DNA from 3 places in the Sodalis sp. RH15 genome. Region 3 is predicted to be linked to each of the others. Evidence: predicted binding sites of a transcription regulator. Region 3 holds the regulator's gene; each other region holds the start of a gene.
The links. The regulator LexA, encoded in region 3, represses DNA repair genes until DNA is damaged. The targets are predictions, from matches to a motif close to TNCTGTATGTACATACAGNA.
Positions count from the first base shown of each region.

Region 1: ACL2XO_RS15070 (arabinose ABC transporter substrate-binding protein) is a predicted target of LexA. The motif match lies at 1,180-1,199, and genes of this name have one in related genera.
Region 2: sulA (SOS-induced cell division inhibitor SulA) is a predicted target of LexA. The motif match lies at 1,549-1,568, and genes of this name have one in related genera.

Region 1 is NZ_CP178738.1:3,298,798-3,301,949, forward strand. It holds gene ACL2XO_RS15065 (ribulokinase) at 1-1,024, opposite strand, end outside; gene ACL2XO_RS15070 (arabinose ABC transporter substrate-binding protein) at 1,402-2,382, shown strand; gene araG (L-arabinose ABC transporter ATP-binding protein AraG) at 2,557-3,152, shown strand, end outside.
Region 2 is NZ_CP178738.1:2,128,891-2,132,042, reverse strand. It holds gene yccS (YccS family putative transporter) at 1-740, shown strand, start outside; gene ACL2XO_RS09900 (TfoX/Sxy family DNA transformation protein) at 774-1,379, opposite strand; gene sulA (SOS-induced cell division inhibitor SulA) at 1,588-2,094, shown strand; gene ompA (porin OmpA) at 2,447-3,152, shown strand, end outside.
Region 3 is NZ_CP178738.1:5,877,171-5,880,322, forward strand. It holds gene zur (zinc uptake transcriptional repressor Zur) at 1-467, shown strand, start outside; gene ACL2XO_RS26585 (CsbD family protein) at 614-823, opposite strand; gene lexA (transcriptional repressor LexA) at 1,343-1,951, opposite strand; gene ACL2XO_RS26595 (diacylglycerol kinase) at 2,075-2,443, opposite strand; gene plsB (glycerol-3-phosphate 1-O-acyltransferase PlsB) at 2,569-3,152, shown strand, end outside.

The DNA of each region.
Region 1 (3,152 bases), 2.6 Mb from region 3:
CAAAAGCCGACTGTCCCGCCTCCAGGCCGATAAAGCCGGGAATGACGCTGCCGTCCACCTGGCCGCAGATACCGGTAATGGAGCGATCGCCGACTTTTTGTTCATCGGCTATCAGGATATCGCAGGTGGACGTGCCGATGACCTTTACCAGGGTATAGGGCTGAGCGCCGGCGCCCACGGCGCCGATATGGCAGTCAAAGGCTCCGCCGGCAATGGTTACGGAAGGCGGCACGCCGAGCTTTTGCGCCCATTCGGCGCTGATGCGGCCCACCGGCAGGTCGGCGGTATAGGTGTCGGTAAAGAGCGGGTATTGCAGATTTTCCGTCAGTACCGGATCAAGGGCATGGAGAAACGCTTTTGGCGGTACGCCGCCCCATACCGGATGCCAGAGGGATTTATGTCCGGCGGAGCAGCGGCCGCGCCTGATTTCCTCAGGACGCGTGGTGGCGGACAATACCGCCGGGATCCAGTCGCACAGCTCAATCCAGGAGACCGCTTCCTGGCGGACCTGGCGGTCCTGGCGGGTGATATGGAGGATTTTTGCCCAGAACCACTCCGATGAATAGACACCGCCGATATAGCGGGAATAGTCGGGGAATTCACCGCTGCGGCACAGTTGGTTGATGGCTTCAGCTTCTTCTATGGAGGTATGGTCCTTCCACAAAATAAACATGGCGTTGGGATTATCGGCGAATTCCGGCCGCAGGGCCAGAACCCGGCCTTCGGCATCAATGGGGGCCGGCGTCGAGCCGGTGGTGTCCACCCCGATGCCGACGATGCTTTCCCGCTGCGCCGGCGACAAATGCGCCACCACGGCGCGGATCGCCTGCTCCATGGACTCCAGATAATCCGCCGGATGGTGGCGGAACTGGTTATCCGCGGGTTTGCAATACCGGCCCTCGCGCCAGCGCGGGTACCAGACAACTTCGGTGGCCAGCTCTTTACCGCTGCCGCAGGCAACCGCCAGGGCGCGCACTGAATCACTGCCGAAATCAAGCCCGAGGCTAATGGCCTCTTCAGTCATGCTCGTATCTCCTGTTAACCCGAAACCTGATGATGTCGATAACCATAAGGGGGTTTTAATCGGGCAGTGAGGAGACGTTAGCTGGAAGTATGCACTTTCCTGCCGCCAGTGACTGAAATGTGATGTTCCTCATAAAGTCCTTCACAGATGAATTTTGCTGTATCTATGCACAAAACTGCTGTTATTGAGAACTGTGATAACGCTCTACATTTTGGTAACACGTAAACGTTAAAACTACATCCGTCTAAAGGGCCCGATTGGATAAATGGCGACTCATAGGCCGCCTGGCAGTACCACCGGGTAAAATCTTACCGACTGATAACGCTTACACGCTTCAGCATTTCGAAGCAGAGCGATAATAATTACCGGAGAGTTCCATGCATAAATTCACTAAGGCACTGGCGGCAATTGCAGTAGCCGCTGTTATGTCTCATTCGGCTATGGCGGAGAACATGAAGTTGGGTTTTTTGGTGAAACAACCTGAAGAACCCTGGTTTCAAACCGAATGGCGTTTTGCTGACAAAGCCGGCAAAGATATGGGCTTTGACGTGATTAAAATTGCCGTACCCGATGGTGAAAAAACACTTAATGCGATCGATAGCCTGGCGGCCAGCGGTGCCAAAGGGTTTGTCATTTGTACCCCCGATCCCAAACTTGGCTCGGCGATTGTCGCCAAAGCACGCAGCTACGATATGAAAGTCATGGCGGTGGATGACCAGTTCGTCGACGCCAAAGGCAAACCCATGGTTAACGTTCCCATCGTCATGATGGCCGCCACCCAGCTGGGCCAGCGCGCCGGCCAGGAAGAGTTCAAGGAAATGACCAAGCGCGGCTGGAAAGTGGCCGACACCGGGGTCATGGCCATTACCGCCAATGAGCTCGATACCGCTCGTCGCCGCACCACCGGCGCCATGGATGCGTTAAAAGCCGCCGGCATACCGGATAAACAAATCTACCAGGTCCCCACCAAGTCCAATGATATCCCCGGCGCGTTTGACGCCGGCAACTCACTGCTGGTCCAGCATCCCGGCGTGAAACACTGGCTGATTGTCGGCATGAACGACAATACCGTGCTGGGCGGCGTGCGCGCCACCGAAGGTCAGGGATTCAAGGCGCCTGACGTTATCGGCGTCGGCATCAACGGCGTGGATGCGGTGAATGAGCTGTCCAAAAACGAATCCACCGGTTTCTACGGTTCTTTATTGCCCAGCCCCGACGTACACGGTTACAAGAGTATCCAGATGATGCATGACTGGGTAACCAAGGGCGTTGAACCGCCGAAATTCACCGAAGTCACCGACGTGGTATTGATTACCCGCGATAACTTCAAAGAAGAACTGAAGAAAAAAGGCCTGTAATTTTTAACCGACATTTTTAACGGAACAAGTGTTTGCCGGGACGGCCGAGGCCGTCCCGGTCCATGACGACGTCATTCATCAAGAGGATGTGTCCGTGTCAGTCAAAACCCCTGATAGTTACCGTAGCGGGATTGCCGGCGCACTGTCCGGATCTGTTAACGCGAGGATGTGTTCATGACAATTCAGACACCTTATCTATCGTTTCGCGGCATTGGTAAAACCTTTCCCGGCGTGAAAGCGCTGGACGATATCAGCTTCGATTGTTATTCGGGTCAAATCCATGCCCTCATGGGGGAGAACGGCGCCGGGAAATCGACTTTGCTGAAGATTCTCAGCGGCAGCTATACGCCGACGCAGGGCGAAATCCTGATCAAGGGGCAGCCGGTTCATTTCAATACCACCACCGATGCGTTGAACGCCGGGGTAGCGATTATTTACCAGGAACTGCATCTGGTTCCCGAGATGACGGTGGCGGAAAATATTTATCTGGGTCAATTACCAAACAAGCACGGTTTTGTTAACCGCGGCATTCTGAATTATGAAACCAAGCTGCAGCTGGAGCATTTGGGGCTGGATATCGCGCCGGAAACGCCGCTTAAGTATCTGTCCATCGCCCAGTGGCAAATGGTTGAAATCGCCAAGGCATTAACCCGTAATGCCAAAATCATCGCTTTTGACGAGCCCACCAGTTCATTGTCGGCGCGGGAAATAGAGCAGTTATTCCGTGTTATCCGCGAGCTGCGCGCCGAGGGACGGGTCATTCTTTACGT
Region 2 (3,152 bases), 2.5 Mb from region 3:
TCATCGTGCTCAGCGGCACGTTATTCTTTGCCTTTCGCAACAGGCAGTACGCCCAGGCCACCATGTTTATTACCCTGCTGGTGATGCTATGCTTCAATTTGCTGGGGGAAGGGTTCGACGTGGCGCTGCCCAGGGTATTCGATACCTTTGTCGGCTGCGCCATCGCCTGGGCGGCGGTGAGTTTTATCTGGCCGGACTGGCGTTTTCGCCGTCTGCCCGCGGTAATGAATAACAGTCTTTTCGCCAATTGCCGTTATCTGGATGCCATCCTGGTGCAGTACCATCAGGGCAAGGATAATCGCCTGGACTACCGGATTGCCCGGCGTGACGCCCATAACAAGGACGCCGAGCTGGCCTCGGTGGTGTCAAATATGGCGGCGGAATCCAGAACGCCCGGTGCGGTGATGGACCTGGCGTTCCGGCTGCTTTGTCTGAATCATACCTTCCTGAGCTATATTTCCACCCTGGGAGCCCATCGCGAAAAAATGTCCTCGGCGGCGCTGCTGAAGGTGCTGGACGATGCCGCTTGTTATGTGGACGACGCCTTGCAATATCAGGATAAATTGTCCCTGCGGGTGAATCAGGAACGGGATCAATTGATTGATCGCATCCAGCATATCGCGCCGGAGCCGGAAGCCAGGGAACAGCTGGTACTACAGCAAATCGGCCTGTTGCTTGAACTGTTGCCTGAACTGATAGCGCGCAAACAGGATGTTGAAACCCGATTCAAACCGGCTTAGCTGCCGTCGCCGGAACGGCGGCGGACGGCGGCGCTAGCGGCAGGATTGCCGCTCAAACCATTCAAGCAATTCACTGCGCTGCATCGGGGGCAATGCGGCTGAGTGGTGGCCGGACAATGCGCCCTCCAGGGCGAACAGCACCTTGACGCTCAGGTTTTGTTTAATTGCGCGCAGTTTCAGGTAGCTGCTCTTGGCGCCATAGCAGCGCAGGGATTCGATATCCTGTATGCCGGCTTTCCATAACAGCCGCTCGATACCCTGGCCGATATTGGGCAAATCCTTCAGCCTGGGGCTGGAGGTTTTTTCACGCCGATCGTGTTTTGACTCATCAAGGGACTGGGCGGCCAGGACCAGCAGTCTATCGCCCTTTAGCCACAGCTCTTCGTTCACATGATAATAATTCAACGATACCGGAACGCCCCGTTTGGTATAGATGAGTTTTTGCATGCCTTCGGCGAGATAAACGTGTTCGCTTTGCCGGGTGCCGCGAAGATAAAGCTCGCCATCCAGTATCAGCCCGAACATCACCTTATCGGCGCAGATACTGTAGCCGCCGAATTGCGATCGGGTGGTGATAACGCCCAGCGGCGCGAAGAAAGGTACTGCCTGTGAAATCCGCTGTTTATATGCCGTTTCCATCAAATGCTCCGTGTTATTGTGTTGAGAGTCCCTACTCTTTATTCGTGCAACTACTTAAAAATACAGTATTTTCCATGTGGTTTTCAACTTAATCCGCCGCAGGCGCCCTGTCAGGAGGATTTTTGCGAGGCTGCTTAAAATTCCGGTTGATTTTCATCCCGAACCCGGATACTGTATTTATATACAGTTAACCAGGGGCGTACATTCCATGCACACTCAACTTCAAGCCGCACGTCATTTCGGCCAAACGATCCAGGAGGAAAACGTATCGGAGGATTCCTCGCTCTCCATGGCCAAAGGTATTATCAGCGAAGTGGTTTATTTTGAAGATCAGCCCATGGTGGGACATATCCTCTTGCCGTTGCTGCGGCAATTGGGAACCCAGTCACGCTGGCTGCTGTGGCTGACCTCGTCACGCAAATTGAGCCGCCCCTGGCTGATGCAGTCGGGCCTGCCGCTGGAAAAAATGGTGCAATTGCGTCAACCTACGGCTTTCGATACCGTTGCGGCGATGGAGAAAGCATTATTGACGGGAAATTACAGCGTAATCCTGGGCTGGTTTCCTGAAGAATTGACGGACAATGAGAAGCGTCGACTGCGCGATGCCGCGCAACAAGGGGGGTCTTACGGGTTCATTATGTATCCTCAAAACGAGACTAACCGGTCCTCTGGACAGTTTTCAGGGCTAAAAATTCATTCTTCGCGCTATCATTGACTAATTTTAAGATTTATCTCAATAAGGGTGTCAGCACGGAAGACAAAATCCCTTTAAATTTGCCTCACTCCAGTATATATGCGGGTCGCCAGCCATTCCAGTGCCGTGAGCGGCTATCACTTTGTCACGATTTCGGTCAATGAAACATACACGAAACGCTGTTTTTTATTAGCGGCTTACTACATCTTACTTGTAAGTTTCCCACTTCGTTGTAGACTTTAATTCGCCAGGGTTGCTCTATAACGCCTGTTGAATGGCGATGTTTAAACGCGGAGCACTGACTCTGGCAATGGATTTTTTAAATTAGCTTTAAGAGCTCATTGCCTATTTGGATGATAACGAGGCGCAAAGAATGAAAAAGACAGCTATCGCACTTGCAGTGGCATTGGCGGGTTTCGCAACCGTAGCGCAAGCCGCTCCCCAAGATAACACCTGGTACACCGGTGGTAAATTGGGCTGGTCCTCTTACCATGATACCGGTTTTTACGGTAATGGTTATGATAACCGTATCGGCAATGGTCCTACCCGTAACGAACAGTTAGGTGCCGGTGCTTTTCTCGGTTATCAGGCAAATCCGTATTTAGGGTTTGAACTGGGCTATGACTGGCTAGGCCGCATGGCTTACAAAGGCAGCGTGGACAACGGTGCGTTTAAGGCCCAAGGTATTTCGCTGGCAGCTAAACTCAGCTATCCGCTTACCGACGATTTGGACATTTACACCCGTTTGGGTGGCATGGTTTGGCGTGCTGATTCGAAAGCCAACTACGACAACGGTTCTGCCGGTCGCCTGAGCGATCACGATACCGGTGTTTCCCCGTTGGCCGCTATTGGTCTTGAATACGCTATCACCCAGGACTGGGCAACCCGTCTTGATTACCAGTGGGTCAACAATATCGGCGATGCCAGCACTGTCGGCGCGCGTCCTGATAATGGCTTGCTGAGCGTGGGCGTTTCTTACCGCTTCGGTCAGGGTACTCCGGCTCCGGTCGTGACTCCTGCGGCCCCGGCTCCGGCCCCGGTTGTACAAACCAAGCATTTCACACTGCGTTCAGACGTAC
Region 3 (3,152 bases):
AATTGTGTGAACAACGGAATGTACGCCTGACGCCGCAGCGGCTCGAAGTATTGCGCCTGATGACGCAGCAGGAGGGGGCAATTAGCGCCTACGATCTGCTTGATCTGTTACGGGCCTCAGAACCCCAGGCTAAACCGCCGACTATATATCGCGCACTGGATTTTCTCATGGAGCAGGGATTTATACATCGCGTCGAGTCAACCAACAGCTTTGTCTTGTGCCATCATTTTGAAGAGCCTAGCCATACCTCGGCTTTTTTTATCTGCGATCGCTGCGGCCAGGTCACGGAGCAATCCACCGAGGGGATTGAGGAGATTCTACAACGCATGGCCCGGTCAGCGGGTTTTGCCATGCGGCATAACGTGGTGGAAGCCCATGGTTTTTGCCTCAAGTGTTCCGAAGTGCAATCCTGCGATCGGCTGCATAATTGCGGACACGACCATAGCATTGGGATCAAAAAGAGGTAATAGTTAAATAGGAAGGCATTAAAATTTTTAGTAGATTAGTTTAAGGATGTGATTAGGCAGGTGGTACATCCTTGTACCTTTGGGTAGGAACATTAATCTGATTATTCCGGGTAACCAACGTAATAGCGGGCTACCACGTTACATCGCTACCAGCGATATTTATTCTGGGTTTCCCAGTTCGAAACTTCCTTTTCTGCTGCTTCTTTGCCGTAACCATAACGCTCTTGAATTTTACCGATTAACTGGTCACGCTTCCCTTCAACAACGGTCAAATCATCATCGGTGAGTTTGCCCCATTGTTCTTTCATTTTACCCTTGAATTGCTTCCAGTTGCCGCTTGCTTGGTCAGTATTCATTGTAAAACTCCTTCGCTATCGTTTGGTGAGGAATTTTAATCATTAACCTTTTGCAGCGGTTAATGAATAATCGGATTCGTTAAAGAAAACGTCTGACATCGTTAATCTATAAGCTAACCCTATGAGATTAAGTATAGCAGTGCGTTTGGCGAAAGGTTTATTTGGCAGAGGATTTGACGTCATATGGACGGTAATTCCCGCGTTTTTTACCATAAGGCGATATAAAACAGCAGGTAGCGGAGGAAATTAGATTGACGATAAATGTAACAAAATATGTATAAACTTCACTTGTGCTTTGACGCGGATAGCTGGCGGGAACAGCGATTAATGACGGCAAGTATTGAAAAAAGCGAGGCAAGAAAAGATGCAAAAAGGTTATTGAACGGAACAAAACGACGCGCCACAGCTCCCCCAATAAATCTGCGGCCGCCGAAGCTGATAAAGGACGCCGAAAACCAAACCGGGGGAGAATACGCTACCTAGAGTCACCAACAGATCAAAGCGGGTCCAGACAAAGGCTCAGATCCAATTGCCGTTGCGAATGACACCTACCGCCAATCCTTCGATAGTAAGCTCCTGCTGGCGTAAATCCACCACGATGGGGGAGAAATCACTGTTTTCAGGTAACAGCTCAACGATATTGCCTTGTCTTCTCAGGCGTTTTACCGTCACTTCATCGTTAATCCGCGCGACAATCACCTGGCCATTACGGGCATCCTGCGTTTTGTGCACCGCCAGCAAATCACCATCCATGATGCCGATGTCTTTCATTGACATGCCGCTGACGCGCAGCAAAAAGTCCGCATGGGGTTTGAACAAATCAGGATCGACTTTGTAATGGCTTTCGATATGCTGCTCCGCCAGCAATGGCTCGCCCGCCGCCACGCGGCCAATCAGAGGCAAACCGCTTTCTTCCTCAATCAGTAAACGGATCCCGCGGGAAGCGCCGGAGACAATCTCAATCGCCCCTTTTCGCGCCAGCGCCTTAAGGTGCTCCTCGGCGGCATTGGGTGAGCGAAACCCCAGCTGTTGGGCGATCTCCGCGCGTGTCGGCGGCATGCCGGTTTGCGATATATGATCGCGGATAAGGTCAAAAACCTCTTGTTGTCTGGCGGTTAACGCTTTCATTCCGTCCCCTGTTTGTTTATACAGTCTTCATGTGAGTATATACAGGTCGAGCCCAATTGAAAACCTCATGTGTGGCAAAACGTAATAAAAACGGCTGAATTTAACAACGGTTAAAAGAAGCCATCATCGAAATAGTCGCCACAGCAAGGTTATCCAGACCCAGGCCGCCAATATGATGGCCAGCGCAACCGCAGCCGACCCGAGATCCTTTGCCCGTCCCGAGAGGGGGTGCAGCTCTGGCCCGATGCGGTCCACCACCGCTTCTATGGCGCTGTTTATCGTTTCCATCACCAATACCAGCCACACCGAGCCAATCAATAAAATACGCGAAATAGCGTCGGATTCGAGATAATATGCAAGTACGATGGCAAGGATGGCTATTACCGCTTCCTGCCGAAAAGCCGCTTCATGACGCCAGGCCGCTGATAATCCTTTTAATGAATATCCCATGGCGTTATAGATACGTTTAAGTCCACTGATTTGGTTTGCCATACATTTGCGCGCTTGAGGAAAATTGCGCCCATATTACCGGTTCTTTGCGTTCTCATCACCACAGATCTGTTGCGCAGTTTCTGGTATTCTTGTGCCGCAATGCTAACAAGAGGCTTCACACAGATATGTCAGGTTGGCGTAACATTTATTATGCGTTATTGGATTTGCCAATAAAATTGCTGGTGAGAAGTAAGGTAATCCCCGCGAATCCACGGGAAGAAACCGGTCTGGATCCCATGCGGGCCATGATGTACGTGTTACCTTATAATTCCAAAGCGGATTTGCTTACCCTGCGCGGGCAGTGCTTAAAGCTCCAACTGCCGGATCCGCTGATTCCCCTGGAAATTGACGGGGTAACGCTGCCGCGTTATGTCTTTATTAACGATGGTCCGCGGGTTTTCTCCTACTTCACCGAGAAGCCGGAATCCGTCAAGTTATTCCACAATTACCTGGACTTACACCGTAACAACCCCCAGCTCGATGTACAAATGGTGCCGGTTTCCGTGATGTTCGGACGCGCCCCGGGCCGTGAAGCACAGCCCAACCAACCGGCTCCGCAGCTGCGGCTGCTGAACGGTTTTCAAAAATTCATCGCCATTCTCTGGCTGGGGCGTGACAGTTTTGTCCGCTTTTCCAATCCGCTGTCGATGCGGTACATGGCAACGGAACACGGCACGGATAAGACCATCGCGCAAAAGCTCGCCCGGGT